DNA from 4 places in the Shewanella khirikhana genome. Region 2 is predicted to be linked to each of the others. Evidence: predicted binding sites of a transcription regulator. Region 2 holds the regulator's gene; each other region holds the start of a gene.

Region 1 (7,483 bases), 800 kb from region 2:
CTGAATGCCACGGCTTTGCAGTATTGTCGGCCCGCTGGCTGAATTGATATAGATATCAGGCATATCCGCTAAGATAACCAAGCTTGGTGGAAATTGATACTGCCAAGCAGACCGTTTGATAGGGGAAAGACGCAAATTCAAAACAGCCCGCTATCGCAGATAGCAAAAAGGCCCGCGAGGGCCTTTAGGGTCATGCCATTTAGAGGATGGCATAAAAGGGATGTTACTGAATCATCCCAAGGTTATTCCGGCTTGGGTGGAACATAACCTTCGATTTCAACATCCTTGCCTTCGAACAGGAACAGCTGCATTTGCTCTTCGAGCAGCTTGCGATGCTCCATATTCATCATATTGAGCTTCTTCTCATTGATAAGCATGGTCTGCTTTTTCTGCCACTCTCCCCAGGCTTCTTTGCTGATGGTGTCGAAAATGCGCTTGCCGAGTTCACCGGGGTAGAGCTGGAAATCCAGACCTTCGGCTTCTTTACCCAGATAGACACACTGAATGGTACGGGCCATGTTTTACTCCTTGTTGGCGGCAGCGTTGCCGCCGGATTCTTGCTTAAGTTCGCTTACAAGGCTCGCCAGAATGCGCTCGGTGGCGGCGGCAAGCCCAAGATTTTCGCCTTGGAGGAGGTTATACCAGAGACTCAGGTTATCTTCCATGATAAGCGCCTCAGCCTGGGGGCTGCCAAGGCGCAGCTTTACCGGCTGAATGTCGAGGTGAAAGTGGCTGAAGGTGTGGCGAAAGCCATCGAGCAGGGCAAGCTTATCGCTATCAAAGCCATTGGCCTGGACAAAATCATTGAGCGCCTGCTGGCTGTCAAACTGCGGGAAGCACCAGAGGCCACCCCAAATTCCGCTGGGTGGCCGCTTGATAAGCTTGACCGTGTCTTGCTGCTGCAGAATAAGCATCCAGCCTTCGCGGGCGGGAATGGTCTTTTTCGGCTTTTTGCCGGGGAACTCAGTCTGGCGACCGGCAAGCTGGGCCCGGCAGTCAATGGCGACCGGGCAATCGCCGCATCTTGGGCTGCTGCGGGTGCAGACATTGGCGCCCATATCCATCATCGCCTGATTGTACTTTTGAATATCTTCCTTTGGCGTCAGCGCTTCGGTGAGCTGCCACAGGGCGGTATCAACACGCTTCTCACCGGGCCAGCCTTCGATGGCGCCGTGGCGCGCCAGCACTCTTTTTACATTGCCATCGAGAATGGGGTGATGTTGCCCCAAAGAGAGCGACAGCACTGCACCTGCGGTGGAGCGGCCAATGCCGGGCAGGGCCAGCACTGCGTCAAAATCGGTGGGAAACTCGCCGCCGTGCTCATCGCGGATAATTTGTGCAGCCTTATGCAGATTACGGGCGCGGGCGTAGTAGCCAAGGCCGGTCCAGTGGTGCAGCACTTCATCTTCGTGGGCGTTTGCTAGGTCGCTTACCGTGGGGAAGCTCGCCATAAAGCGCTCAAAGTAGGGGATAACAGTGGCCACCTGGGTTTGCTGCAGCATGATTTCCGACACCCACACTTTATAAGGCGTCTTATTTTGCTGCCACGGCAGACTCTTGCGGCCGTGTTTGTCGTACCAGTTGATAATGCGCTCGCCAAAGGAGGCGCTGGGGTGAGTTGCTGCCATGGAAGGTGTGAACCGCTCCTGAATACCTGAGTGTGATGCTAAGGATTGGCGGGCAGTGTAGCCTCGCAGCGCCTAAGGGACAAGCCGGACGCAGCAGGCTGTCAAAAAGCGTTATGAAAACGGCTGGGAATTCAGGCTGTCAGCAGGCGCTGCTGCTGGTATACTTTTTCAGCTTCGGGGCTTGCGCTCAAGGGATAACTTTGGATAATGCCCCTTCCTTTTTGAATAGTGTTTTAAGTTGTCTGCAATCCAGCGCACGTGAGGCCTTGGGTTGCGGGCAGATGCGAGGCAGCAATGAGTGAAGTAACCACCGCAGAATTTAACGAGGATGGCGTATATCTTCGCAAAATACGCAGCTTTGTTCTGCGTGAAGGTCGCCTGACCACAGGCCAGGCCAAGGCCCTTGAAAGTTTTTGGCCCACCATGGGTTTGGAATACAGCCCTGAGCCTGTGAATTTTGCCGAGGCCTTTGGCCGTGAAGCCGACACAGTAGTGGAAATTGGCTTTGGCATGGGCGCTTCTCTGGTGGAGATGGCGGCCAACGCCCCCGAGCTTAACTTTATCGGTATTGAAGTGCACAAGCCTGGCGTAGGCGCCTGCCTCGGTGATGCCGGTGCGGCTGGGGTCAGTAACCTGCGGGTGTATCACCACGATGCGGTGGAAGTGCTGGAAAACGCTATTGCCGATGGCTCTTTGGCCCGGGTGCAGCTGTTCTTCCCTGACCCATGGCACAAAAAGCGTCACCACAAGCGCCGTATCGTACAGCCTGAATTTGTGCAGCTTTTACGCCGTAAGCTCAAAATCGGCGGTGTATTCCATATGGCCACCGACTGGGAAAACTATGCCGAGCATATGCTGGAAGTGATGAGCGCTGCCGAAGGCTATAAAAACCAGTCTGAAACCAACGACTATGTTCCGCGCCCGGATCATCGCCCACTGACCAAGTTTGAAAACCGTGGTCACCGTTTGGGCCATGGGGTGTGGGATCTCATGTTCGAACGCGTTGAATAATCAATTATTTCCATCAACCAAAGAGGGAAGAAACATGGCCAAGAACCGTAGCGCCCGTCTGCGTAAAAAGCTGCGAGTGGATGAGTTCCAGGAACTGGGTTTTGACGTACGCTGGGTATTTAACGACAGCGTCAGCGAAGCCGACATTGATGCGCTGGTGGATAAGTTTATCGACGACGTGATTGAGCCCCGCAAGCTGGGCTTCCACGGCGGCGGCCACAAGGAATGGGAAGGCATTGTTGCCACTCAGGCCCTGGGCAAGTGCACCGATGAAGACCGCGCAGCCGTAAAAGCCTTCTTCGATACCCTGCCGGTATCCGATGTGGAAGTGTCTGAGCTTTACGATCTCTGGTGGGATTAATTGATGGCCGAGCAGGCACTGCTTGACGAGCTGGTCGCCAGAGTCAGGCCGTTGCTCGGACAGGGCAAGGTGGCGGATTATATTCCGGCCCTTGCCCGGGTTTCACCCCACAAGCTCGGCATTGCCATAACCAGTCTCGATGGCACCACCATTGGGGCCGGTGACTGGCAAGAGCCATTCTCGATTCAAAGTATTTCCAAAGTATTCAGCCTCACCGGCGCCATGATGCTCTACGAAGAGAGCGAGATCTGGTCGCGGGTAGGTAAAGAGCCGTCCGGGCACTCGTTCAACTCGCTGGTGCAGGTTGAGCTTGAGCGGGGCATTCCCCGTAACCCCTTTATTAATGCCGGGGCGCTGGTGATTGCCGATATGCTGCAAAGCCGCCTTGGCGCACCCAAACAGCGGATGCTGGAAGTGGTGCGGATGATGAGCGGTAACAGCTCTGTGTGCTACGACAAGGTGGTGGCCGCCTCCGAGTACCAGCACAGCGCCCGTAACGCCGCTATTGCCTATTTGATGAAGTCCTTCCGCAACTTCCACAACGACGTGGACAAGGTGCTCAGAAGCTATTTCCACTATTGCTCGTTGTCGATGAGCTGCGCCGATTTGTCCCGGGCGATGATTTATCTTGCCAACAAGGGCATGACCCTGGATGGACGCGAGATAGTCAGCCCCACAGAGACCAAGCGCCTGAACGCGCTGCTGGCAACATCGGGCCTCTATGATGGCGCCGGTGAGTTTGCCTACCGTGTCGGTATGCCCGGCAAGAGTGGCGTGGGCGGCGGTATTATCGCGGTTATTCCCGGGGATATGGCGGTGTGCGTCTGGTCTCCTGCGCTGGATGCCAGCGGCAATAGCCTTGCGGGTACCCGCTTGCTGGAGCTGCTTGCCGAGGAGCTGGGGCGCTCGATTTTCTGAGCCTTTCTTTTGGGGTTTTCTGCCCTTCGCTCAATTACAGCTACGAATCTTAAAGGCGATTTCCTGATTTGCGGATATGACTCCCCATCGCAGGAAATCGCTTTTTGTTATCTTTCTCAGTAACTGGTGAAAAAAATCACTTTTTAGTGATTTAGCTCACGCCTGTCTTTGCTTTGATTCAGCTCATCTTCATTGAAATTATATTAATTCCTTATTAATCATTGAATTGTGAAAGTTGGCACGACCTTCGCTATATCAAGCCATATAACTTACAAAGGCAAGGATAGATGCGATGAAAACCAAGACTCTTGTTACCGGTGTAGCTTTGGCAACTTTGATTGGCGTGACCGCCGTGGTGCCTGCCATGGCCCACGGGATCAGCAACGACAGCTGCGATGTGAACCTGAATTATGACATTTCTCTTGAGCCTCAAAAGCTGGTGCTGAGCCAGAAAGGGGATGAGTTTTATCGCTTCGAACCCGGCAAATTGTATGTGGAAGGCAAAGAAGTTGCCCTGACTGCCGAGCAGCGCGCGCTGGTCGACAGCTACGCCGACAGCGTGGCCCGTCAGGTGCCAGAGTTCGTCTCCCTGGTGACCGAAGCTGTGGGGCTTGCCAGTCAGGCAGTAAACACGGCGCTGACGCCGCTGCTGGGTGAAGATACCGGCAACCGCGTAGGTGAGCTGATGGACAACGTAAACGAGCGCCTTGGCGAAGTGATGCACAAGAACGGTGACAGCTACTACATAGGCGTAACCGATGGCTCCATCGATGAGGTGTTCGACAAGGAGTTCGAGCAGGAAATCGAAAACCTGGTGCAGGAGTCCGTAGGCACCCTGATGGTTCGTCTCGGCACCGAAATCCTGTCTTCAGAAGGCGACAGCTTCGAGGCCAAGATGGAAGCCTTTGGTCAGAAAATGGAAGCCATGGGCGAGCAGATTGAGCGTGAAATGGAAGCTCAGGCCAGCACCCTGGAAGCCCGTGCCAACAAGATGTGCGACGAGTTTGAAACTCTGGTAGCCCTCGAGAGCGAGCTTAGGGCCAAGGTGCCTGAGCTGTCCAAGCTTGAGCTGGCCGACGCCAAACAAGAGGCGCTGCGCGAGTAACAGATGTAAGGCAAGTATGTTGTGAGTAACTGAATTTCAGCGGCATTTCTCAGCAAGATTTTTAACTGACATTCCTTGGTTCATTCCTTGAACGTTTGGCCCCATCCCCTGGGGCCGTTTTTTTATTCTCCTGTTGCTGCTTGGGCCACGGCAGAAGTGGAGACAGCGAGCGGATTTTTGTTATACTGCTAAAAAATAACAAAAAACTCGGGTTTCTCCGGGATTCACTGACTCTACCTTAACGTGCTTTTTTGGTATATCTGATTGATTATCATTGGTTTGTCTGAGCTTTGGCCCCGGTCCGAGCTGAGCTCGCCGAACATAGCTTAAGGCCACCTTCATGTTAGAACTGTTAGAACCCATTGCCATTTTCACCCATGTTGCCAGGGCGGGAAGCTTTAGCGCAGCGGCGAGGAAACTCGGGATTTCCAAGTCAAAGGTGAGCACCCAGGTGGCTGATCTTGAACATAAGCTGGGCGTGCAACTTATTCAGCGCACCACCCGCAGCCTGAGTCTGACCGAGGCAGGTCATCTGCTGTATGTGCAGGGCGAAGAGCTGCTGCGGGATGCCGATCAGGCCGTTGCCAGCGTTCACAATCTCAATGATGCAACCCGTGGTGTGCTCAAGGTGGGGATTTCCCAGTCCTTCGGGACCATGCACATTATTCCTGCGTTGCCTGAGTTTATGACCCGTCACCCCGAGCTTGAGCTGCAGGTGAGCTTGCTGGATCACAAGGTGGATGTGGTCAGTGAGGGGCTGGATTTGCTGCTGACCATGTCAGAGCAATTGCCGCTGGGTATGGTGGCGCGGCCGCTGATGAAGTGTCAGTTTTTACTGGTGGCTTCCCCGGATTACATCGCCCGCCATGGCGAGCCGACCCGCCCAGAGCAGCTCGTTGATCACAATTGTCTTGTGTATCACGGTGAGTGGCACGAACACAGCGTGTGGCAGTTCAAGCGTGGTGATGATTACTGCGAGATTGGTGTTTCAGGTAACTTCCGGGTGGATAACGCCCCGGCGCTGAAGTCGGCTGCCGTAAGCGGTTTGGGTGTGGTGTATCTGGCGAGCTATCTGCTGGAAGATGAAGTGCAAAAGGGGACTCTGGTGCCGCTGCTGCGCGACTGGCAGCTGACTCACCACTTGCCGCTGCAGGCCGTGTATCCGCGCCGTAAGCACCTGGCGCCCAAGGTGAGCTCCTTTATCGATTTCATCAAAAATCATATTGGTACTCCACCTTATTGGGATGCGCCTTATCAGGAACTGTACGCCGAACGTCGATGATTTTATAAATTCATTGTTTGTGAAAACGGATAATGCTGTGATCTGGGTGGCAAAAATCCAATTAATTCACAAATAATCAAACGTTTAGCAAAAGTATTAAACCGGTCTAAAGGGCCGGTTTTTTAGTATCCGCTTAAGCAGTTTTTCCTACATCACTTGCACTCTGTTCATGAATTAATACAATGGATGCCAATTGGATTGGGGCGATCTGAGCCCGTATCGACAGGGGAAATGACCCCTTCCGCTGTTGATGCGCAGATCACGCGATAAGCAGTCCCAAGACAATGCCGGCAGAGTTTATTATTAAAACCGGTCCGGCTTTGAAACCATCATCCTAGTTTTTTGGTTTACCCCGGACGTCATGCCGGGGTGATTTTTTATGGCCAGACTGATTTTGTGATGGAACAGATTAAGCACCCTGTACCCTACAAGCCGCCGAACGATAATAATGAGCGGCACACAGGGCGCCAAATGGAAACGGCTGTCATTGCGGCATACGCCAGGATGACTCAAGCTTCCAGAAAAAAAGCCACAACCCAGGTTGTGGCTTTTTTTCGTCTTGTGGTCTTGTCCTTTTGTAATAGTCCCTATGCCTGTTGTGATTGCCCTGATGTGTTTTGTGCGGGCTTTCATCAGCCTTTTCTGTGGCCTTATCGGTAAGCTTTCCAAACGGTTTTTATTGGCGCGCCAAACAAAAAGTCCGGGTCAGAGCCCGGGCTTTTTGTTTATTCGGCGGCAGTTGCCGCCTTTGGGGCAGCCGTTACAGCTTGGCGGCGCGTGCCTTGGTGTCCTGCACCCAGGCCTGTACCTTGGTTTCGAGCACATCCAATGGCAGCGGGCCGTTTTTCAGCAGCAGGGTGTGGAATTCACGGATATCAAAGTCTTCACCAAGTGACTTCTTGGCGTAAGCGCGCATATCCAGAATGCGGTTCATGCCCACCTTGTACGCGGTGGCCTGGGAAGGCATTACAATATGGCGCTCAACCATTTTCACCGCATCAGACTCGGCGTTGGGGGTGTTTTCCACATAGTAGGAAATACCTTGCTCGCGGGTCCATTTTTTGGCGTGAATCCCTGTGTCCACCACCAGGCGGCAGGCGCGCCACAACTCCATGGCCAGACGGCCAAAGTTGGAGTATGGGTCCTGGTACAGGCCCATTTCCCGTGGGAAGTACTCG
Region 2 (7,483 bases):
GCCAGCGCGCTCAAGAAGGAAGACGACTTGGCCATAGGTAATATCGTCGGCTCCAACATGTTCAATATTCTGGCGGTGCTGGCACTGCCCGGACTCATCGCCCCCGGCGTAGTCGACGCCCAGGCCGTGACCCGCGACTTTTACATGGTGATGGCCACCAGTGTCGCGCTGGCCTTATTTGTGCTGATGAGCGGCAAAGACCGGGAACTCAAGCGCTGGCACGGCGCCATCTTCCTGGCAATTTTTATTGGTTATCAGTACGTGCTGTTCCAGGCACACTGATCCCTGGCCTGTCGGCTTGCGGCCGGCACAGACAGAGAGACAGATATGGTAGACAGAACGCAACTGCGCCAATGGGGCAGTAAGGTTATCGATGTAGAAAAGGCGGCCCTGGACAACCTGTACCAGTTTGTCGACAGCGACGCCTTTGCCGATGCCTGCGAGCTTATCCTCAACTGCACCGGCAAGGTGATTGTGATGGGCATGGGCAAGTCGGGCCACATTGGCAATAAGATTTCCGCCACCCTGGCCAGTACCGGCACCCCGGCCTTTTTTGTTCACCCGGGTGAAGCCAGCCATGGCGACCTTGGCGTGCTCAGCGAAAACGACATAGTGCTGGCCATTTCCAACTCAGGTGAGTCAGATGAAATCCTTACCCTGATGCCCGTTATGAAGCGTCGCAGCATTCCGGTTATCGCCATGACCGGCAAACCCGGCTCTACCATGGCCAAACACGCCAAGCTGCATCTGTGTATCCAGGTGCCGGAAGAGGCCTGTCCGCTCGGGCTCGCGCCCACATCCAGCACCACCGCCACCCTGGTGATGGGCGATGCCCTGGCCGTTGCGCTGCTGCAAGCCAAAGGCTTTACCAAGGATGATTTTGCCATGTCGCACCCAGGTGGCGCCCTGGGCCGCAAGCTGCTGCTGCATGTCAGCGATGTGATGCATCGCGGCGACGAGCTGCCTTTGGTACGCGACAATATCTGCATCACTGACGCCCTGTATGAGATCTCCAAAAAAGGTCTCGGCATGACCGCCATTGTCGATGCCGATGGCGCCTTGGTGGGCATTTTCACCGACGGCGATCTGCGCCGGGTGATTGATGCGCAAATCAATCTGCGCCAAACCAGCATTGCCGATGTGATGACCCGCAACTGCATCACCATCCCCGACAGCATTCTGGCTGCCGAGGCGCTGCAATTGATGGACGAGAAAAACATCAACGGCCTTATCGTGATTGACAGCCAACGCCGCCCGGTCGGTGCGCTCAATATGCTCGATATGGTCAAGGCGGGGGTTATCTGATGCGTGAAGGACTCTACGGCCCCATTGCCGAGGATATCTGGCACAAGGCAAGCCAAATCAAACTGCTGATTTGCGACGTGGACGGCGTCTTTTCCGACGGCCGCATTTACCTGGGCAATCAGGGCGAAGAGCTGAAAGCCTTCCACACCCGCGACGGCTATGGCGTTAAGGCGCTGCAGGGCGCCGGCATTGCGGTGGCGGTGATCACCGGCCGCAACTCCACCATAGTGCAAAACCGCATGACAGCGCTGGGTGTAAAACACATCTATCAGGGTATCGACGATAAATTTGTGCCCTACAAAGAGCTGCTGAGCCTGTATAACGTCAGCCCGGCCGAAGTGGCTTATATCGGCGATGACATGGTCGATCTGCCGGTGATGAAAGCCGTAGGCCTTGGGGTTTGTGTGGCCGATGGCCATCCATTTGTGGCCAGCAATGCCGACATGCTGACTTATCTGCCGGGCGGCCGCGGCGCCCTGCGCGAGCTTGCCGACCTGCTGCTGATGAGCCAGGACAAGTTCGACTCAGCCCACGGGATGAGCGTATGAACCGGGTGACCCTGGCCATTATCCTGCTGTTTGGTACGGCGCTGGCGCTGTATTGGCAGGTGCAAAGCAAAAAGGCAAGCCAGCCCCAGCCTACAGCTACGGTGCAAAAGCCCGATTATGTGGCCACCGACCTTCGCAGTATCAGCTACGACAGCGAAGGCAAACTCGAAAGCCGGGTGAGCGCTTCCTACATGGAGCACTTCGAAGGCAATGCCCAGACCCTGTTCACCCAACCGGTGTACACCTTGTTTCCACAAGATGGTAAAGGCGAGTGGCGTCTCAGTGCCAAAATCGGCAGACTGGACAAAGCAAGCGACAGAGTCATGCTGGAGCAGGACGTGCTGATTGAAGCTATCAGTTTCAACGAGCCACTGCAGCAGCTCAATACCAGTTATCTGGAACTGGATCTCAAGACCATGATCCTGACTTCCGAACAAGAGATTTTAATCAGCGGCAATAACTTCCATATGAGTGGCGTCGGCCTGCATGCCGACCTCAATGCGCAGGAAGTGAAGCTTTTAAGCAAGATTAAGGGAACCTATGAACCTCAATAAGTCGCTTCTTTTGGTGCTGCTGTGTACCTGCAGCGCCCTGGCGCAGGCCAACACCAAATTCGATTTAACTCAGGAAGTGAAAATCGCGGCAGCCAACAGCTACGCCGATTTGAAAAACAAACGCATCGTCTACGAAGGCCCGGTAACCCTGACCCAGGGCAGTTTGGTGCTCAAAGCCGACGAACTCAGCTCCTACACAGATGAGAAGACCGGCAAGCGGATCCTGCTCGCCAAGGGCAAGCCAGCCACCTACAGCCAGCAGGTGGAAGATGGCCGCACAGTGCAGGCCAGCGCCAACGAAATCAGCTACAACATCGACAGCCGCATCATGGGCCTCAAGGGCAGCGCCGAAGTCGAGCAGGATGGCAGTAAGGTCAGCGCCGACTCCATCGTCTACGACATCGAAAAGCAGCAGCTCAGCTCGCAAAGCAGCGGTAAAAAAGACGATCAGGTGATCACCATCATCAAACCTGAGAACTACCAGCAGGAACTGCAGGACAAAGGCAAGCAAGACCAGCCTCAACCCCAGAAAGAGAAGCAGCAATGACGGCACTGACCCTGAAGGCCAGCAACCTCGCCAAGAGTTACAAGAACCGTCAGGTGGTAAAAGATGTCAGCCTCACGGTGAATACCGGTCAGGTGGTTGGCCTGCTCGGCCCCAACGGTGCCGGTAAAACCACCACCTTCTACATGGTGGTGGGTCTGGTACAGAGCGACAAGGGCAGTATTCACATCAATGACGATGACCTGACCCTCGACCCCATGCACCTGCGAGCCCGCAAAGGCATTGGCTACCTGCCCCAGGAAGCCAGCATCTTCCGTAAGCTATCGGTGCGCGACAACATCATGGCCGTGCTGCAGATGCGTAAAGAACTCAGCAGCGATGAGCGTGAAGAGCTGCTCGAGCAGCTGCTGGAAGAGTTCCACATCACCCACATCCGCGACAACGCCGGTATGTCACTCTCAGGCGGTGAGCGTCGCCGGGTGGAAATTGCCCGCGCACTGGCCGCCAATCCACGCTTTATCCTGTTGGATGAACCCTTTGCCGGGGTAGACCCCATCTCGGTTATCGATATCAAAAAGATTATCGAACAGCTGAAAAACCGCGGCCTTGGGGTACTGATTACCGACCACAACGTGCGTGAAACCCTGGATGTGTGTGAAAAAGCCTACATCGTCAGCCACGGCAGCCTGATTGCCGAAGGCACACCTGCCGAGATCCTGGACAATCAGCAAGTGCGTGCAGTGTACTTGGGTGAGCAATTCAGGCTATAGTTAAACAACAAAGCCTACCGTCTCATATCCGGTAAATCAGGGTGGCTATTGGCCGAAGAACCTGATAGATAAAAGCTTTCTACCTGAATTATTTAGTGAAGGATCCGCAGTACGATGAAAGCGTCGCTCCAGCTCAAACTGGGACAACAACTCACCATGACGCCACAGTTGCAGCAGGCCATTCGTCTGCTTCAACTCTCCTCGCTTGAACTGCAACAGGAAATTCAACAAGCCCTCGACGCCAATCCGCTGCTGGAAATGGACGACGATCGCCTCGATGGCGATCAGTACGATGCCGATGGCGGCGACAAAGACTTCGACGACAAATTCGATGAAGGCTCAGTATCAGCCAGCGCAGGAGATTCCGCTTCGGTAGAAACCTCCGAAGCCGTGACTCAGGAATCCATGCCGGATGAACTGCCCATGGACACTACCTGGGATGAAGTCTTCACCGCCGCTCCGGTTGCCGGCCCCGGCATCAGTCGCGACGACGACATGCCGTTTCAGGGCGAAACCAGCGAAGGCCTGTACGAACACCTCGAATGGCAGAAAAATCTCACCCCTTTTTCGGATACCGATTTGGCCATTGCCACCGCTATCATTGATGCCATTGACGAAAAGGGCTATCTGACCCAAAGCCTGGATGAAATCCTTGAGGCGGTGGGCGATGAAGAGGTTGAGCTGGACGAAGTCGAGGCTGTGCTCAAGCGCATTCAACACTTCGATCCCATTGGTGTTGCAGCGAGGGATTTGGCCGAGTGCCTGCTGATCCAGCTGGGGCAATTTGCCGCCGATACGCCGCATCTGGATAACGCTAAGCTGCTTATCCGTGAGCATCTGGACCTGATTGCCAACCGCGACTTCCGCACCCTGATGCGTAAAACCCGCCTCAAGGAAGAAGAGCTCAGAGACGCCATAGTGCTGATCCAGAGTCTGAATCCCCGTCCGGGCGAAAACGTCACCAGCACCAAGGAAGAGTACGTGATCCCTGACGTGTCGGTGAGCAAAAAGAATGGTCGCTGGGTGGTGGAGCTGAACCCGGATTGCATGCCTAAACTGAGTGTGAATCAGCAGTATGCTGCACTGGCACGCACCAGTCGCAATCAGTCAGATAGCCAGTTTATCCGCGGCCATCTGCAAGAGGCCAAGTGGTTTATCAAGAGTCTGGAGAGCCGCAACGACACCCTGCTCAAGGTGGCCAACTGCATAGTGCAATTCCAGCAGGGCTTTTTTGAGTACGGTGAAGAAGCCATGAAACCCATGGTGCTCAACGATATCGCCGAGGCGGTGGAAATGCATGAATCCACCATCTCCAGGGTCACCACTCAAAAGTACATGCATACCCCGCGGGGTATCTTTGAACTGAAATACTTTTTCTCCAGCCATGTCGGAACCGAAGATGGCGGAGAGTGCTCTTCTACTGCAATCCGCGCCTTTATCAAGAAACTGGTTGCAGCGGAAAACCAGAAGAAGCCGTTAAGCGACAGCAAGATGGCAGAACTTCTGGCGGAACAAGGAATCAACGTTGCCCGACGCACCATCGCCAAATACCGAGAGGCGATGCTGATACCACCGTCGAATCAGCGTAAGAGTTTGTAACCCAACCGAGGTCATTGGAGGAAAGTGTCTATGCAAATCAACCTGACTGGGCATCACATCGAAATTACTGACTCACTGCGTGACTACGTCGAGAGTAAATTCTCCAAGCTTGAACGCCATTTCGAACAGATCAATAATGTGCACGTTGTTCTCAATGTTCAGAAATTGCAGCAAATCGCAGAAGCTAAGCTTCACCTCAACGGAGGCGAAGTATTCGCCACCTCAGAACATGAAGACATGTACGCCGCCATTGACGCCCTGATTGATAAACTGGACCGTCAGGTAATTAAACACAAAGAGAAACTGACCAAACATTAACGATGGAACTAAGTACCATCCTGGCGCCGGAGTGCACTAGCTGTGCCACTCCGGGCAGCAAGAAAAAGGTACTGGAACTGATTAGCGATCTCGCCGCAGCCCAGTACCCTTCCCTCTCTTCCCAAGAGATCTTTGAAAGCCTGCTGGCCCGCGAAAAGATGGGTAGCACCGGCATTGGTAATGGCATTGCCATTCCCCATGGTCGCCTGGGTAGTATCGATAAACCTCTCGCCGTACTCATCAAATGCGAAGAAGCCATTGGCTACGATGCCATCGACAAGCAGCCGGTGGACATTCTGTTCGCCCTGTTGGTGCCATCAGACCAATGCCAACAGCATCTGAGTACCCTGGCAGCCATGGCCGAAAAGCTCAACGACCGTCAGGTGTTGAAGCAATTGCGTAAAAGCCATGATGAAAAGGAACTCTACCAGGTAATCACAGGATGAAACTCGTCATTGTTTCCGGCCGCTCCGGCTCAGGGAAATCCGTTGCCCTGCGGGTATTGGAAGACTTGGGCTATTACTGCGTCGATAACTTGCCGCTGACCCTGATGGGCCCCTTACTGGAGCAGCTCAAAGGCAGCAGCGACAAGGTCGCCATCAGTATCGACATTCGCAATATGCCTGAGCAGGAAAAAGCGCTGGAACAGGAGCTTGCCAAACTGCCACCCGGGGTTGAGCTCACCAGTTTCTTCCTCAACTCCAGCGATAAAGTGCTGCTGAAACGCTACAGCGAAACCCGTCGTCTGCATCCATTGTCACGCAGCAAAGTCTCACTCCAGGAAGCCATCAAACTCGAAGGCAAACTGCTTGAGCCTGTGTCGCAATTGGTGGACCACTACATAGACACCTCCAATCTGAACGTCTATGAGCTGGCCGATGCTGTCAGGCAAATTCTGCTGGGGCGCACCGACAAAGAGCTGGTAATCATCTTTGAATCCTTTGGCTTCAAGCATGGCATGCCCACCGAGGCCGACTTTATGTTCGACGCCCGTTTCTTGCCAAATCCGCACTGGGAGCCAGCCCTTCGGCCGATGACCGGACTGGATGAGCCGGTGAAGCAGTTTTTGGAGCGTCAGGTGCTGGTCAACAAGTACATCTGGCAAATCGAAAACCTGCTGGAAACCTGGCTGCCGCATCTGGAGCGCAACAACCGCAGTTACCTGACCATCGCCATAGGTTGTACCGGCGGTCAGCACCGCTCGGTGTACATTGCCGACCAGCTGGCCAAACGTTTTGCCAACTCGCACCATAAGGTCGAGGCACGCCACAGGGAACTCAATGCCAAGGCTTGAGCGCGATATCACCATAGTCAATAAGCTCGGATTACATGCCCGCGCCGCCACCAAGCTGGCGGTACTGGCGTCTGAGTTCAAGGCCAGCGTGACCCTGGTACAGGGCGAAAAACAGGCTTCTGCCGCCAGTGTACTGGGGCTGCTGATGCTGGAATCCGGCATGGGCAAAACCATCCATATCATTGCCGAAGGCGATGAGGCCGAGCAGGCCATGGACGCCATCTGCAACCTTATCAACGCCTGCTTCGACGAAGAGTGCTAAACGCCCTCATACGACGGCAGACGATAGCGCAACTCCTCTCCCCAACTAAAACCATCGCAGCATATTGCACTGCACATTAGCGGTAATCTTCGTCTATCCCCCTATATTTGCTACCATATTGCCAATTCATCTCTTTGGGGAAAGGCGATGCCATTGGAACTTCTGGATAACGAACAGACCGAACTCAGACTGAGCCAGCTCAACGAAGCCCTCGGCAGCGGCATGTTTGTGCATGTGCGGCAAATGCTGCTCAATATGGCCGCCTCCGACATCGCCCTGGTGCTGGAATCCTCGCCGCCGCGCACCCGTCAGGTACTGTGGCAACTGA
Region 3 (7,483 bases), 1.0 Mb from region 2:
TATTGCCGCCTTCGCTGCCATCCACCGTGTAGGTGGTGACCAGCTGGCCCTTGGAGTCCTCAATTCGCACCGTGATGCTGTCTATCTTGGATGGCGTACTTATCACGCCTTTCACGGTTGGATCTTCACTGGACACATGGCCGGTAGACGATGGGATAAGCACCTTCTGCCCTACCAGCCCGGATGCCTGCAGCGCCTGGCTTGAGGTCATCACGGTATTGAGATTCACAATGTGGTCGTTCAGCTTGGCGATACCATCCACGGTTGAGAATGACGCCATCTGAGCAATCATCTGGTCGTTTTCCACCGGCTTAAACGGGTCCTGCATCGACAACTGCTGCGACAAGAGCGCAAAAAAGTCTTCCTGGGTCAGCTCCTGCTTTTTGGCCTCGGGTACCGCTTCTTTACTTTGAAGCCGAACGCCGTCCAAAAACGGGTTGCCGGTGCTCTGGGTAGACTGTGCCGCCGCTGCCTGATTAATAGAGTTAAGAAAACTCACGGCTTACCTCCTTAGCGCCACCGGATTATTTGCCCATTCTCAGGGTTTGCATCAGCATGCTTTTGGCCGCCTCTGCCACCTGGGCATTCATCTGGTACGAACGGGAGGCAGAAATCATGTCAGCCATTTCTTCCATCACGTTCACATTGGGTTTGTAAATAAAGCCATCGGCATCGGCCATGGGATGATCGGGGTTGTATTCCTTTTGCAGCGGCTTATCGCTCTCAACAATGCCTTTGACATTCACGCCGCGGGACACCTGTTGCTGCTGACTGGCCTTGGCAAGCTCGGCTTCAAACACCGGATGCCGCGCTTTGTAAGTCTTATCGACACTGCTGGACACTGAATCGGCATTAGCGATGTTACTGGCGGTGGTGTTGAGGCGAACCGACTGTGCAGTCATCCCCGAGCCCGACACATTGAAGATATTGAATAAGCTCATGATTAATCTCCTTTGAGGGCCTTTTTCATGCCATTGAACTTGCCTTCAAGGAAGCCCAGTGACATTTGGTATTCGATGGCGTTTTGCATAAAGGCGGCCTGCTCCTGCTGGATGTCCACTGTGTTGCCATCCCCGGTATCAGGCTGGTTGGGTACACGGTACTGGACGTGCTGGCGGCTCAATGCTTGCAAGTCAAAGTGGCCTTCGCTGGTTTGGGCCATTTGCATGCTGCGTTGCTGGCTGCGTGCGGCGGCAAGGGCATCGGCGAAATTGACGTCTCTGGCTTTGTAATGGGGCGTATCGGCGTTGGCGATGTTGCTCGACAGCACTTCTGCCCGCTCTGCGCGGATCCCGAGGGTGTACTGATGCACCCCAAGAGCCTTATCAAAACTGATCGCCATAAAATTGCCTCCTACGCCTGAATGGCAAAACAAAAGCAATTCATGTGCCAAATATTGGATAACGCCATAGACTATGCTGCAGGCATAAAAAAACCGACGCATCAAAGGTCGATTTTCTTTTTAAAATCTTATTGTTACTGCATCAGGTCTTTTTCTGATAGTAGATACCTGGGTTACAGCGCACCATGTCAAATTCATCGGTCAAACCGGCAATCGACTCGGAAGCCCCCAGAAACAGGATGCCCTTGGGATTCAGGGCGGCAGCAAATTGCCGCAGGATTTTTGCCTTTGCCTCAGGGGCAAAATAGATAAGCACGTTACGGCAAAAGATGATGTCGAACTTACCGAGCAAGGTATAGCTTTCCAGCAGATTGTGAGCGCGGAAGCTCACCATGCGGCGTACGTTGTCTTTCACCCGCATATTGCCGTTGGGCAAGGCGTCAAAAAAGCTGCGCTTGCGCTCATCAGACAGACCCCGCCCCAGCGCCAGGCTGTCGTATTCGGCCTGTTTGCAGCGCTCCAGCATCGAAGGCGACAAGTCGGTTGCCTGAATGCTGGCACTCCCCGGCAGTCCGCCCGGACGCTTTTGCTGAAACTCGAGGATGGTCATTGCCAGCGAATAGGGCTCTTGCCCGGAGGAGCAGGCGGCAGACCAGATTTTCAATGGCCGGCCGAGACGGGCGTATTCGGGCAACAGGGTATTGCCGAGCAATTCGAAGGGGTACTTATCACGAAACCAGAGGGTCTCGTTGGTGGTCATGGCATCAATCACCTCGGCACGCAATTGCCGCTCGGTGGGTTTCATTGAATGCTTAACCACTTCAGACAGGGATGGCAGGTTGTATTTGCCCATCAGAGGCGCCAGGCGGCTGCGGACCAGATACTGCTTGTTTTCGCCAAGCACTATGCCGCTGTGTTGTTCAAGGAACAACCTGAATTGATTATATTCCGCTTCAGCCAGTGATTTGTCCGACACCGTATCCCATCCTGCACCTAGTGGAGAAGATTAACGCAACATCTCATTAACCTTCTGATTTTATTCCCCAAAAACAAGCGCTGCTTTATACATTATCACCCACGGGAACACAAGCTCCCTTGGTGGAGTATAACCCCACCCAAGGGGAATGCCATCACAGTTACAAGCTCAGGTGTTTGTTCACCGCCGCGGCCAATTCGTCCGGGTTGAACTTGGCGATAAAGTCGTTTGCGCCCACCTTTTGCACCATGGCCTGGTTGAACACACCGCTGAGGGAGGTGTGCAAAATCACCTTGATGTCTTTGAGCTTGGGATCGTCACGAATTTCTGCCGTCAGGGTGTAGCCATCCATCTCGGGCATCTCGATATCCGAGATGATCAGCGGAATTTCGTCGGCCACATTGCTCACTTCACTGGCGATGGTTTTAAGCTTATCGAGCGCTTCGCGGCCGTCTTTGGCGGTATCGATTTGCAGCTCCAGCGACGTGAGCGCTCGGATGATTTGCTTGCGGGCCACCGCAGAGTCATCAATGACCATAATGTGAAAGTGCTGCTCGCGGTCGATGGTAAGCTTGGCGTCCACATCTTCAGAAATCGCGGTCTTCACCGGACTGATTTCATCGAGGATTTTTTCCACATCGAGAATTTCAACCAGCTCGCCTTCGATCTCGGTCACCGCAGTCAGGTAGGAATAGCGCCCAGCCCCCTGTGGTGGCGGCATAATGGCTTCCCAATTCATGTTGATGATGCGCTCGACCGAGCTCACCAAAAAGCCCTGCACACTGCGGTTGTACTCAGAAATAATAATGAAGCAGTTTTGGGTATTCTCAATGGGGCGGCCACCGGTTGCCGCGCTTAAGTCGATAACCGAAATGGTGGAGCCACGGATGTGGGCAACGCCCCGCACATAAGGATTGAGTTTGGGCAGACCGGTCAAAGGGGGGCACTGCAGGACTTCTTTTACCTTGAACACGTTGATCCCGAAACGCTGACGCCCGTTCAATTTGAACAGCAGCAACTCCAGGCGGTTTTGTCCCACCAGTTGGGTACGCTTGTTGACTGACTCAAGAATGCTCGACATAACTTCGCCTTAGTTGTCTTGATTGAATGGCGCCCCGGGCTCCGTGGAGCATAGGCATGTAACTTGCTTTCGAATTGTCACCGACAACCTGTGCCCCAACTTCGTCAATCTTCTGACAGCCATGCCAGCAAGCTTGTACAAAGGTGGTCCGGCCCTGACAGAAAGTATAGGTGTATTCTGGCGTGACACGCTAGTCTGTTCATTATGAAAGTAAAGTTAGCACAAATTTTGGCAAGCCTTTTATGGGTAACCGGGGCATCGGCTACACAGATCCCACAACAACCCAACTTATCGGCCATCGCTGCGGCGGCTGAAGAGGCGGTTGCCAAAAAAATTGACGCCCCGGCCGGAGCCAGGATAAGCATCCAGGCCCAAAGCCTCGACAGTCGGGTCAACCTGCCCCGCTGTGAGGGGCCCGTCAGTGCGCGCCTGGCCAGCGACAGGCCTATCTCCCGCAACAATACTGTACGCATCAGCTGTACCAGCCCGGATCTCGACTACCCCTGGCAAATGTTTCTCTCGGTAAGAGCCGAAATCCTCTTTCCCGTGGTGGTGGCCAAACGGCCGCTGACCAGTGGCGATTTGCTCGATGAAGCCGCCGTTGAAGTGCGCTATGTTGATAAAACCGTGCTGCGTGGCCAGCAGTTTGCCGATACCAGTCAGTTGCTGGGCACCCGGGTCAAACGCCGAATTGCACAGGACTCGCCGATTTTTGCCGCCAATCTGTGTTTTGTCTGCAAAGGCGATGCGGTATCGATTTATGCAAAAACTGCCAGCTTTGAGATAAAAACCTTGGGCGAAGCCCTGGCGGATGGTAACGAAGGTGATCGAATTCGCATCAGAAACACCAACTCAAACAAGGTGTTGGAAGCTACTGTCATCGGCGTTGGCGAAGTGGAAGTCAAAATGTAAAATACCCTAAAGCTTTGCTGGCTACGGCCGATAAGAGTGCTAAGAAACCCGAATCCGTAACACTGGAGCCCCCGATGGCCATCGAATTACCCAAAAATAATGCCGCCGCCAACCGTGTCGGCAACACCGCAAGCCCACTGACCAGCGCCCGCAGTGCCCAGGCTTCTGCCGCACAAACCGCGCAGGCTCAGGTGCCGCAAAAAGCAGACTCTGTCGTGATCACCAGTCAGGCCCAGCAACTGCAAAGCGTCCAGTCCAAGCTGGCATCGCTGCCTGAAGTCGACCAGAAGAAAGTGGCCGAAATCAAGCAGGCTATCGCTGAAGGCCGCTACAAAATCGATCCTGAGAAGCTGGCTGCCAATATCGCTCGCTTCGAAAAAGAAATGCAGGATCTCGACCAAGACGCATAAGCCTTCTTTGGCATCGGGTTGCGGCCGGTCACTCAACAGTGGCCGGCTTTTTGCATTTAAAATTTGTAATCTGTATTCGCCAAATTTTTGCAAACACGGCCTGAGGTTTCCCCATGAATGAACTCACTTCCCTGCTCGACCACCAGCAATCCCTGCTAGACGAGCTGCTTGTCCTGATAGACGCCGAAAAAACCGCGCTGATAGCCCAGGACGCCAGTGAGCTGCTACGCCTCGCCGAAGCAAAATCTGCCGCCCTGCTGGCACTCAAAAAGAATGATGACGCGCTGGCGCTGCATCCTGCCAAACAGCTGCTGACAGAAGATCAGGCCCTGGTGGGCAAGGTAGAAGCCGCCCAGGCCACGCTGCTTCGCTGCAAGCAGGCCAATCACCTCAATGCCCAGCTGATTGAACACAACGAAGCCAGCATCAACCGCCTGGCCCAGGCGCTGCAGGTTAGCCGTAACGCAAGCTCCCTCACCTACACCGACAAGGGCAAAACCTCCACTATTTCTACGCTCGGTAACAGCATCGAAGTGTGAGCGTTTCCGGAATCTGAGCCTGAACCTCTAACGCTTAATCTGAACCTAAGCCCGGTTCTGAGCCTGAGCCTGCGACTAAAACTTCAACTGAGCCGCTCCGCTTCAAAAAACGCCCTGACTGTGTTTTTGCCAAACACGCCGGAATCAAATACACGGAGAAAAAAGTCCGGGCTAGCGCAAGCCCTGGCCAACACTTGCTCATAAATGCCCTACCCATTTATGTAAAAAAGCCCCGCCAATGCGGGGCTTTTCGGTATAAGTTTGGGATGCCATCGAGTATCAGGCGTTGGATTTGCAGCCTGAAACGGTCTTAAAAATAGGTGATCTCTTTAACCCGCTGCGGCCGGTTTTGCTGCTGGTATACGGCCCATACTTTGGCAAAATCCAGTTCAAGTTCAGTGACATAATGCTCACCCACCGGATAACTTTTCACGACCCGTGCGCCGCGGATAACACCGGACACCGACGCCTTGATATTGTCGTTCTGCATCGCCCAATCATTGACGCTGGAACTGGCAGAGATTTTCTGACCATACACCTGCTCGGCAAGCTCGCGATAAGCGGCAAGCTTGGAGGCCTGCATCGCCATCAGTACCTTTTCAGCCTGGGTTTTGGCTGGCTGAGTTTCCAGCGGCGCGTAGCCTATGGCGGTCAGCTTGGGAAAGGTTTCCGGCGCCACAGTTTCCCACTGCACGTAACGGTCATTGCTGCTGCAGGCGCCGAGTAAAAACGCGGCCAACATCATCAGTACCACTTGTCTCATTTGTCTTCTCCCAGCAGGCTAACCGCATCCATTCCGGGGGCTTCGTAGCGATACAGCAGCCCATCTTTGGCTACTACCTGCTCAGAATAGGCCAGGTAACCACGCAGATCGCCCGGGCGGCTGAACGACTGTGACGAGGCCACCACCCGGCTGTTGCTGATATCCACAATCCGGCTGTTGATGGTCAGGCCGTCGCGGCCGAGGCTGTAACTGGCCACCAGCACATGCTGGGTATCGGCCACGTCCCTCAGCCTTTGCCAGTCGCGGCTTTGTAGCAAGTCACCCTTGTCGGTCACCCGCAGGGTTTGACCAATGCCGGTGTCTACCACGTTGTAGTAACGGGCGTGCAGCGCGGCCATCATGCCCTGCTGCAACTGGCGGGCAAAGCTGCCGGTGCGGCTAAAGTCGTCCACGTTCACGGGGGTGGTCACCACAATAGGCTGAGTCGGACTCAACACATCATTGGTCAGCAGCAGTTCGTTGACTATCTTTTGCGCCAGAACATTGACTTGCTCCCGCTGCGGATAGCCCTCTTCGCCATAAGCAATGGACTGGGGCGTTTTGGTGGCCGCCATGGCAGGCTGCAGCGCCAGCATAAGGGCCAGCGCGACGGCAGTTTTCCCGTACATAAATCAACCCCATGAAATTAAAGGCTAATTACCAGAAAGGCCGTGAAGGCCAATCCCTTGATAAACAGCTATCGGCACGGGGCGCAGAAACTTTACCCCTTAATTTCGCCCGAATGCACCGGGCACAAGCGTCCAAGGCACGGATTTTGCTTAACTTCGGCTGTTATCCGTTAATCGCCGAGCGGCTATGGCCCAAGGCACGTTACACAAACAGGACTGGCACATGGCACCCTACAAATCGACTCTGCTTTTTCTTGGACTGGCATTCGGGCTTTGCACCGCGCCTGCGCACGCCGACTGGGTTGAAGCCAAGGGCGAAGCCGTTATTGTCGATGGCGACATCAGCAAGGCCCGCAGCGAAGCCATTGAACAGGCCATCAGCTACGCCAGCCTGCAATCCGGTGTCAGCTTTGAAGCCAACCAAACCTCCGAAGGGGGGCGCCTCACCGGTAGCAGCTTCCAGATGGATCAGTCGATGATGACAGGGCCGGTGCAGCTTCTTAGCGAACAGATTGAAAACAACCGCCTGCGGGTCCATTTACGGGTCGAACTGCTTGCCGACCCGGCCGAGCAATGCCTGGCCTCACCACTCAAAGCGGGTATTCTGGTGCCGGAAACCACCATCAGCCACCGCAGCCAATTGGCCCAGGGGCAACTCAACAGCCTCGGCAAAGCGCTGTCGATTAAACTTGCCGGCAAACTGGATGACTTTTCGGCCACCGGCTTTGCCAATCTGCAGGCCAATTCGCGACTGGCCATTGACTCACGCCAGGCCGCTATTCAGGGCTATCGCCTGCCAAGCTACCTCGCCAATGCCAGCGACAGCCAGTA
Region 4 (7,483 bases), 570 kb from region 2:
GGGCTGGCCACCAGCTGCTCATCGAAACTGCCAAGCTTGATGGCTCTGAATTCTGAGTCTTCCGGCCAGCCGCCCTGAATGGCCACATCGATTTGATGCTCAAGCAAATTCAGCTTGTTGTCTTCCAGCAGCAGGGTCATGCGGATGTTGGGATAACGCTGGTGAAACTCGCCGATAAGCGGCAACAGATCGTGCTCGCCAAGGCCCACAGGGGCGGTGATCCTCAAACTGCCGTGCAGATGTTCATCCGCCGGACGGGTCACCGCCTCGGCCTGACGCGCCAATTGCAGCAGTTCGCCGCAGTAATGGAAAAACTCACGGCCGTCCTCGGTCAGGCTGATACGGCGGGTGGTGCGATGCAACAGCTCGCAGCCCAAACGCTCTTCCAGCTTTTTCAGATGCTGGCTCACCATGGAGCGGCTTATCCCCAGCACCTCGGCGGCCAAGGTCAGCGAACCCTGCTCGACAACCGAGGCAAACACCAGCATGCGATAGAGTTGGGAAGCGTCCATGGCCCGTCCTTTTGTTTAGTTTTAATTACCAAAGATATAAGTAAATCACTCATTATCAATTTTTGCCACGGGAATACACTGAGCACCTCATCAATCCCAACCCTTGAGGTACACATTATGATCCTGATCCTCGGTGCAAGTGGCGAACTGGCCAGCCTGACCACAGCAGCCCTGCAAACCCTCGGCAACACTGAAACTGTACGCCTGGGCAGCCGCTCCCCTGCCAAACTGGCGGCCGAAGGCATCCAAACCCTGTTTGCCGACTACGACCAACAAGACTCACTCGAAGCCGCCATGGCGGGCGTGTCCAAAGTCTTGTTTATTTCGGGCAACATCGCCAACGATGCCCGTCTGGCCCAGCATCTGAACGTTATCGCCGCCGCGAAAAAGGCCGGCGTGAGCCAACTGCTGTACACCAGCTTCCAGTCACCCAGCCTCGACAGCGCCTTTGATTTTGGTGCCAGCCACGCCGCCACTGAGGCCGCCATCCGCGCCTCGGGCGTGCCTGCCACCGTGGTGCGCAACGCCTTTTATGCTGAGCTGCAACTGATGAGCCTTGGCCATACCCTGGAAAGCGGCACCCTGACCCACGCTGCCGCCGACGGCCGCTTTGCACCTGTGAGCAAGGCAGATATTGCCGAGGCGCTGGCCAGATTGCTGATGACAACACCCGATGCAGACAAGCATATCGGCAGCACTTACGAGTTCACCGGCCCTGAGCTGCTGTCCTATGCCGACATCGCCAAACTCATCAGCGAACTCACAGGTAAGCGAATTGAAACCAACGAAATCAGCCCGGAAGCGCAAATTGCGGCGCTGAGCCAAATGGGTTTGCCCGGCTTCTTGGCCAAGGCGCTGGGCGGTGCCAGCCGTGCCATTGCCGCAGGGGAATACGATACGCGCAGCGATGATTTGGCGCGTATCCTCGGCCGCGAGCCCCGCAGTCTTCGCGAGGTGATTGCAGCCGCCCTTGGCTGATAACCCGGCTCACCGCAACCACTTGGATTGACGGCACCCATGCAAGTACACTGGCAAAGCCATTCTTCGTTTCAGGGAAGTTCATGAAAATCGAATCCTTTGCCAGTATTTATCAGCGCGCCGCCGAGCGAAAAGGCGGCGTCGATGCGCTTGAGGCACTGCTGCCACAGTCTTTGTCGGCCGACGAATATCAGGAATATTCTGATGACCGGTTACTGTCGGCCATGAGCAAGCAGATTTTTCAGAGTGGTTTTGTGTGGAAGGTGGTGGACGCCAAATGGGCCGCCTATGAAGAGGCGTTTTTTGGCTTCGATCCGCTGAAGATTTTGCTGATGTCACCGGAGCAACTGGATGCCCGCGCCAGCGATCCTGCGCTTATCCGCCATGAAAAAAAGACCCGGGCCATCTACGACAATGCCTTGATGGTGAAAGAAATTGCTGCTGAACATGGCAGTCTGGCACGTTATATCGGCCTCTGGCCCGGGGAAGAGATCACCGCCTTGTGGCAGGTACTCAAAAAGCGCGGCGCCAGGCTTGGGGGCAATACCGGCCCTTACTTCCTGCGCGCCACCGGGAAAGACACCTTCCTGCTGACCTCAGATGTGGAGGGCTATCTGAGGGCAACCGGTCTGGTGGATGCAGGGCTTGCCACCCAAAAGGGCCTGGCTCAGGCGCAGGCCGCCTTTAACCACTGGCAGGCTGAATCGGGCCGGACGCTGGCTCAAGTCAGCCGCATTATTGCCTGCGGCGTGGGTGACAACCGGATTTAAAACGCCTTGCTGATGCCGACGACGAAGCGATCGTCAAAAATCTCGGTTTGGGTGCCGTACACCTTGTGATCTGTGTCCACTGTGCTGCCGTGGTAACGCAGATCCAGGGTGTAACCGGCCCAGGTCTTGGACACACCCAGGTTCCAGTGGCCCCAGCCTTCGGCGCCTTCGCCGTCGAGATCCTGATAACCCACAGAGCCGGACAGCTGAATGCCATTGTCGAAGCTGTAGCTTGGGTGCACCGCATAGTTCACCCCTTGCCAGCCATCCACGCCGAACCAGTCATCCAGCGTTGGAGTCACCTCTAACTGCATGTTCAGCTTGCCAAATTGCTTACCCACCTTCAGCCACAGCTCGGTGTAATTGCTGTAGGAAGCGCCGGGATACAGGTAAGAAAACACCATCACATCGTAGGTGAAACCTGAATCACCAAACTCACCGGCCTTACCGATAAAGGGGCCGGTTACCACTTCCAGATTGGGGTCGGCAAACTTGATGTTGGAGCCGAATACACCGGCATACCAACCGGCATCATTGCTCCAGCTCAGGGTGCCCTGAATGGCTGGCACATCGCCATCCATGGTTTCGGATTCGCCACGGAATACATAGTCGCTGGCGATAGTCAGCTTGCCGCCCAGGGTGCCGCCAAATACCTTGGCTTCTTCGGCCATAACGCCGCTGGAACACGCGATGGCGGCCAGCGCCAACAGGGTTTTGTTCAATTTCATCATCACTGCCTCATTGAAATGGGTTCTCCCGCTGCAACGAATAATAAGCAGGGGTTATGAATGGCCTTGGCGGGGGTCGTGAATAGCTCGCGACAGATTATGAAGAAATATGAACAACTGATGTGGCAGGTTATCGGGAGACAATTTGCTGCCATGAAATGTTAAAAAATAGCTAAATACGTGCAAATAAAAGAAATTTTTGCACTCCTTTACACTTTTCAGCTATTTGCTGACTTGAGCTGTCGTCCCCTGTGTGAGATAACTTGCGGATCATAAATTCAGTATTAAAAATGGGCGATTTGTCTGGGTATCCAGGTGTTTTTATCTACACCACCCCGTTAGCCCAGACACAAAAAGGAGATTTCAATGCGGCAAATGTTAAAAATTGCCTCCGCCGTTGGCCTGGTGCTGTGGGTCAGTGCCTGTGGTCAGGAAGAAGCGCAGCAGGGCGCCCAGCAAGCGCGTCCCCCCATGGAAGTGGGCGTGGTTGAGGTGAAGGCATCCGCCCAGAACATTCTGGTGGAACTGCCCGGCCGCAGTCGTGCTTACCTCGAAGCCGAAGTGCGCCCTCAGGTGTCCGGCATCATCATGGAGCGCAACTTCGTTGAAGGTCGCGAAGTGAAGGAAGGCCAGTCGCTGTACAAGATTGACGACGCCACCTACAAGGCCACTCTGGAAAGCGCCAAGGCCGATCTGGCCAGCGCCCAGGCATCCCTTGCCAGTGCCAAGGCCCGCGCCGCCCGTTACGAGAAGCTGGTGAAAACCAATGCTATCTCCAAACAGGACTTCGACGAAGCCGACGCCAGCTACAAAGAAGCCCTCGCCCGGGTGAAAGTGGCCGAAGCCCAGCTGCACACCGCCGAGATTAACCTCAAGTACACCCAGGTGCAGGCGCCTATTTCCGGCCGCATCGGCAAATCTGCCGTGACCCCGGGTGCACTGGTGACCGCCAACCAGGGACAGGTGCTGGCCACCATCCAGCAGCTTGACCCCATCAACGTTGACATCACCCAGTCCAGCGTTCAGCTGCTGGCCCTCAAGGCCAAGTTGCGTGCCGGTAAGTTGCAGGCGGCCGATAACGCCGAGGTGCAACTGGTACTCGAAGATGGCACCACCTACGAGCACAAAGGCAAGCTGCAATTTGCCGAAGTGAGCGTGGATGAGAACACAGGCTCAGTTATTCTGCGCGCCGAATTCCCTAACCCTGACAACGTGTTGCTGCCCGGCATGTATGTGCGCGCCGTGCTGAACACAGGCGTGGACCCGAGTGCCATTCTGGTGCCGCAAAAGGCCATTACCCGCAACACCCGCGGTGAAGCCGTGGCCATGGTGGTGAACGCCGAAAGCCAGGTTGAGGCCCGTAACGTGACCACAGCCGAGGTGATCGATCACCAGTGGCGCGTCACTTCAGGTCTTCAGGCCGGTGACAAGCTCATCATCGAAGGGCTGCAGAAAATTCGTCCCGGCGCCCCTGTGGTGGCCAAGCCTGCCGGTTCTACTCAGGCACAGTAATTCAGACCAAGCGAGTTTCAGGAATAAGCTATGGCACGTTTCTTTATCGATCGACCCATCTTTGCCTGGGTGATCGCGATTCTGGTGATGTTGGCGGGTGTGCTCGCCATCAGGGGCTTGCCCGTATCCCAGTATCCGAACATTGCACCGCCCAAGGTGGTGATCTCGGCAAGTTATCCCGGCGCATCCGCCAAGACCCTGGAAGACTCGGTAACCCAGGTTATCGAACAGCGGATGACAGGTCTGGACAACCTGCGTTACATCAACTCCACCAGTGATGGTTTCGGTAATGCCGAAATCACCCTGACCTTCAACGCCGAAGCCGACGCGGATATCGCTCAGGTGCAGGTGCAGAACAAGCTGCAATCGGCCATGCCGCTGCTGCCGCAGGAAGTGCAGGCCCAGGGCGTGCGGGTGAATAAGTCCACCTCAGGCTTCCTGATGGTGCTGGGCTTTGTGTCCGGTGACGGCAGCCTGACCAAGAACGACATCGCCGACTATGTGGGCTCCAACATTCAGGACCCCTTAAGCCGGGTTGCCGGTGTGGGTGATATCACCCTGTTCGGCGCGCCCTATGCGATGCGGATATGGCTCGACCCACTCAAACTGACCCAGTACAGCCTGACTACCCAGGACGTGGTTGCCGCGATTCGTGAGCAGAACGCCCAGGTGTCGGCCGGTCAGCTGGGCGGCGCGCCCTCGGTAAAAGGTCAGGAGCTGAACGCGACTGTGTCGGCCCAAAGCCGCCTGGAAACCCCGGAGCAGTTTCGTAAGATTATCCTCAAGTCCGACACTAACGGCGCCAAGGTTTATCTGAACGACGTGGCCCGGGTGGAACTGGGCGCCGAAAGCTATGTGGTTGAATCCTACTACAACGGCCGTCCGGCAGCGGGTCTGGCAATCAGCCTGGCCACAGGTGCCAACGCGCTGGATACCGCCAAGCGGGTACGGGCAAAAATCGAAGAGATGAAGCCCTTCTTCCCTGCCGGTATGGAAGTAGTTTACCCCTACGACACCACCCCCTTCGTGGAAAAATCCATAGAAGGCGTGGTGCACACCCTGCTGGAAGCCGTGGTACTGGTATTCGTGATCATGTACCTGTTCCTGCAAAACTTCCGCGCCACTCTTATCCCAACCATTGCGGTACCCGTGGTGCTGCTGGGTACCTTCGCGGTGCTGTCGGCCTTTGGCTTCTCCATCAACACCCTGACCATGTTCGCCATGGTACTGGCCATTGGTCTTCTGGTGGACGATGCCATTGTGGTGGTGGAAAACGTCGAGCGGGTAATGCAGGAAGAGGGCTTAAGCCCGCTGGAAGCCACCCGTAAGTCGATGGATCAGATCACCGGCGCCCTGGTGGGTATCGGTTTGACCCTGTCGGCGGTATTCGTGCCCATGGCCTTTATGTCCGGCTCAACCGGGGTGATTTACCGTCAGTTCTCCATCACTATCGTATCGGCAATGGCGCTGTCGGTACTGGTGGCACTTATTCTGACTCCAGCGCTGTGTGCCACCATGCTCAAGCCGCTCAAGCCCGGCCATGCCCATGGTCAGCACGGCTTCTTTGGCTGGTTCAACCGCAGCTTTGAGCGCCTGACATCGCGCTACGAAGCCAGTGTGGCCGGTATCCTCAAGCGCACCCTGCGGGTGATGGCGATTTATCTGGCGTTGGTGGTTGCCACCGGCTGGATCTTTATGCGCATGCCTACCGCCTTCTTGCCCGATGAAGATCAGGGTATTCTGTTTGCCCAGGTGATCCTGCCCACCAACTCCACTCAGGAGTCCACGGTGAAGGTGCTGGAGAAGATGGACAAATACTTCCTCGAAGACGAGAAAGAGAACGTGAAATCCGTGTTCTCCGTGGCTGGCTTCTCCTTTGCCGGTATGGGTCAGAACATGGGTATCGCCTTCGTGGGTATGCAGGACTGGGCCGAGCGTGAAGGTCCTGGTCAGGACGTATTCTCCCTCACCGGCCGCGCCATGGGTGCCTTCTCGCAGATTAAAGAAGCCTTCGTGTTTGCCTTTGCGCCGCCGTCGGTAATTGAACTCGGCACCGCCAACGGTTTCGATTTCTATCTGCAGGACAAAAACGGTCAGGGCCACGACAAGTTGCTGGCAGCCCGTAACCAATTGCTGGGCCTGGCCGCGCAAAACCCCAACCTGGTGGGCGTGCGCCCCAATGGTCAGGAAGATGCGCCCATGTACCAGCTGGATATCGACCATGCCAAGCTGCGCGCGCTCGGCGTGGATATCGGCTCGGTCAACAGCGCCATTGCCACCGCCTGGGGCGGCAGCTACGTGAACGACTTTATCGACCGTGGCCGGGTGAAGAAGGTATTTGTGCAGTCCGATGCCCAGTACCGGATGCAGCCAGAAGACCTCAACACCTGGTATGTGCGTAACGCCAAAGGCGAAATGGTGCCCTTCTCGGCCTTCGCCACCGGTCGCTGGGAATATGGCTCGCCACGTCTGGAACGCTTTAACGGCTTGCCTGCGATGAACATCCAGGGCGCCACCGCCCCGGGTTACAGCACCGGTGATGCCATGCTGGATATCGAGAAAATCGTTGAGCAGCTGCCACCGGGCTTCGGTATCGAATGGAACGGTCTGTCGTACGAAGAACGTCTGTCAGGCAACCAGGCGCCGGCACTGTATGCGCTGTCGATTCTGGTGGTATTCCTGGTATTGGCGGCCCTCTATGAGAGCTGGTCGGTGCCCTTTGCAGTTATCCTGGTGGTACCGCTCGGTATTATCGGTGCCCTGCTGGCAATGAACGGTCGCGGTCTGTCCAACGACGTATTCTTCCAGGTGGGTCTGCTCACCACAGTGGGTCTGGCGACCAAGAACGCCATCCTTATCGTGGAATTCGCCAAGGAATTCTATGAGAAGGGCGCCGGACTTATCGAAGCCACCCTGCACGCGGTGCGGGTGCGTCTGCGCCCCATTCTGATGACCTCGCTGGCCTTCGGTCTGGGTGTGGTGC

Evidence for each region. Region 2 encodes sigma-54, which starts transcription at its own class of promoters, with help from an activator protein. Its sites were predicted from a motif close to GTTGGCACGNNNNTNGNNT; they were not measured.
Region 1: the regulator sigma-54 is predicted to act here: its motif matches at 4,153-4,171, upstream of STH12_RS11275 (YggN family protein).
Region 3: the regulator sigma-54 is predicted to act here: its motif matches at 1,376-1,394, upstream of flgB (flagellar basal body rod protein FlgB).
Region 4: the regulator sigma-54 is predicted to act here: its motif matches at 3,158-3,176, upstream of STH12_RS17460 (TorF family putative porin).

What each region holds. Positions count from the first base shown of each region.
Region 1 is NZ_CP020373.1:2,595,405-2,602,887, reverse strand. It holds gene STH12_RS11300 (oxidative damage protection protein) at 243-518, opposite strand; gene mutY (A/G-specific adenine glycosylase) at 522-1,628, opposite strand; gene trmB (tRNA (guanosine(46)-N7)-methyltransferase TrmB) at 1,923-2,639, shown strand; gene STH12_RS11285 (YggL family protein) at 2,674-3,000, shown strand; gene glsB (glutaminase B) at 3,004-3,918, shown strand; gene STH12_RS11275 (YggN family protein) at 4,211-5,023, shown strand; gene STH12_RS11270 (LysR family transcriptional regulator) at 5,364-6,305, shown strand; gene STH12_RS11265 (DUF885 domain-containing protein) at 7,066-7,483, opposite strand, start outside.
Region 2 is NZ_CP020373.1:3,398,760-3,406,242, forward strand. It holds gene STH12_RS14910 (calcium/sodium antiporter) at 1-282, shown strand, start outside; gene STH12_RS14915 (KpsF/GutQ family sugar-phosphate isomerase) at 328-1,305, shown strand; gene kdsC (3-deoxy-manno-octulosonate-8-phosphatase KdsC) at 1,305-1,853, shown strand; gene lptC (LPS export ABC transporter periplasmic protein LptC) at 1,850-2,407, shown strand; gene lptA (lipopolysaccharide transport periplasmic protein LptA) at 2,394-2,954, shown strand; gene lptB (LPS export ABC transporter ATP-binding protein) at 2,951-3,682, shown strand; gene STH12_RS14940 (RNA polymerase factor sigma-54) at 3,797-5,281, shown strand; gene hpf (ribosome hibernation promoting factor) at 5,312-5,599, shown strand; gene ptsN (PTS IIA-like nitrogen regulatory protein PtsN) at 5,602-6,045, shown strand; gene rapZ (RNase adapter RapZ) at 6,042-6,893, shown strand; gene STH12_RS14960 (HPr family phosphocarrier protein) at 6,880-7,155, shown strand; gene mgtE (magnesium transporter) at 7,303-7,483, shown strand, end outside.
Region 3 is NZ_CP020373.1:2,358,132-2,365,614, forward strand. It holds gene flgD (flagellar hook assembly protein FlgD) at 1-499, opposite strand, end outside; gene flgC (flagellar basal body rod protein FlgC) at 525-941, opposite strand; gene flgB (flagellar basal body rod protein FlgB) at 944-1,342, opposite strand; gene STH12_RS10360 (CheR family methyltransferase) at 1,485-2,318, opposite strand; gene STH12_RS10365 (chemotaxis protein CheV) at 2,479-3,399, opposite strand; gene flgA (flagellar basal body P-ring formation chaperone FlgA) at 3,604-4,311, shown strand; gene flgM (flagellar biosynthesis anti-sigma factor FlgM) at 4,386-4,721, shown strand; gene STH12_RS10380 (flagella synthesis protein FlgN) at 4,835-5,260, shown strand; gene STH12_RS10385 (LPP20 family lipoprotein) at 5,571-6,023, opposite strand; gene STH12_RS10390 (FlgO family outer membrane protein) at 6,020-6,652, opposite strand; gene STH12_RS10395 (flagellar assembly protein FlgT) at 6,876-7,483, shown strand, end outside.
Region 4 is NZ_CP020373.1:3,972,554-3,980,036, forward strand. It holds gene STH12_RS17445 (LysR family transcriptional regulator) at 1-512, opposite strand, end outside; gene STH12_RS17450 (SDR family oxidoreductase) at 630-1,490, shown strand; gene STH12_RS17455 (DNA-3-methyladenine glycosylase I) at 1,574-2,260, shown strand; gene STH12_RS17460 (TorF family putative porin) at 2,257-2,931, opposite strand; gene STH12_RS17465 (efflux RND transporter periplasmic adaptor subunit) at 3,355-4,500, shown strand; gene STH12_RS17470 (efflux RND transporter permease subunit) at 4,531-7,483, shown strand, end outside.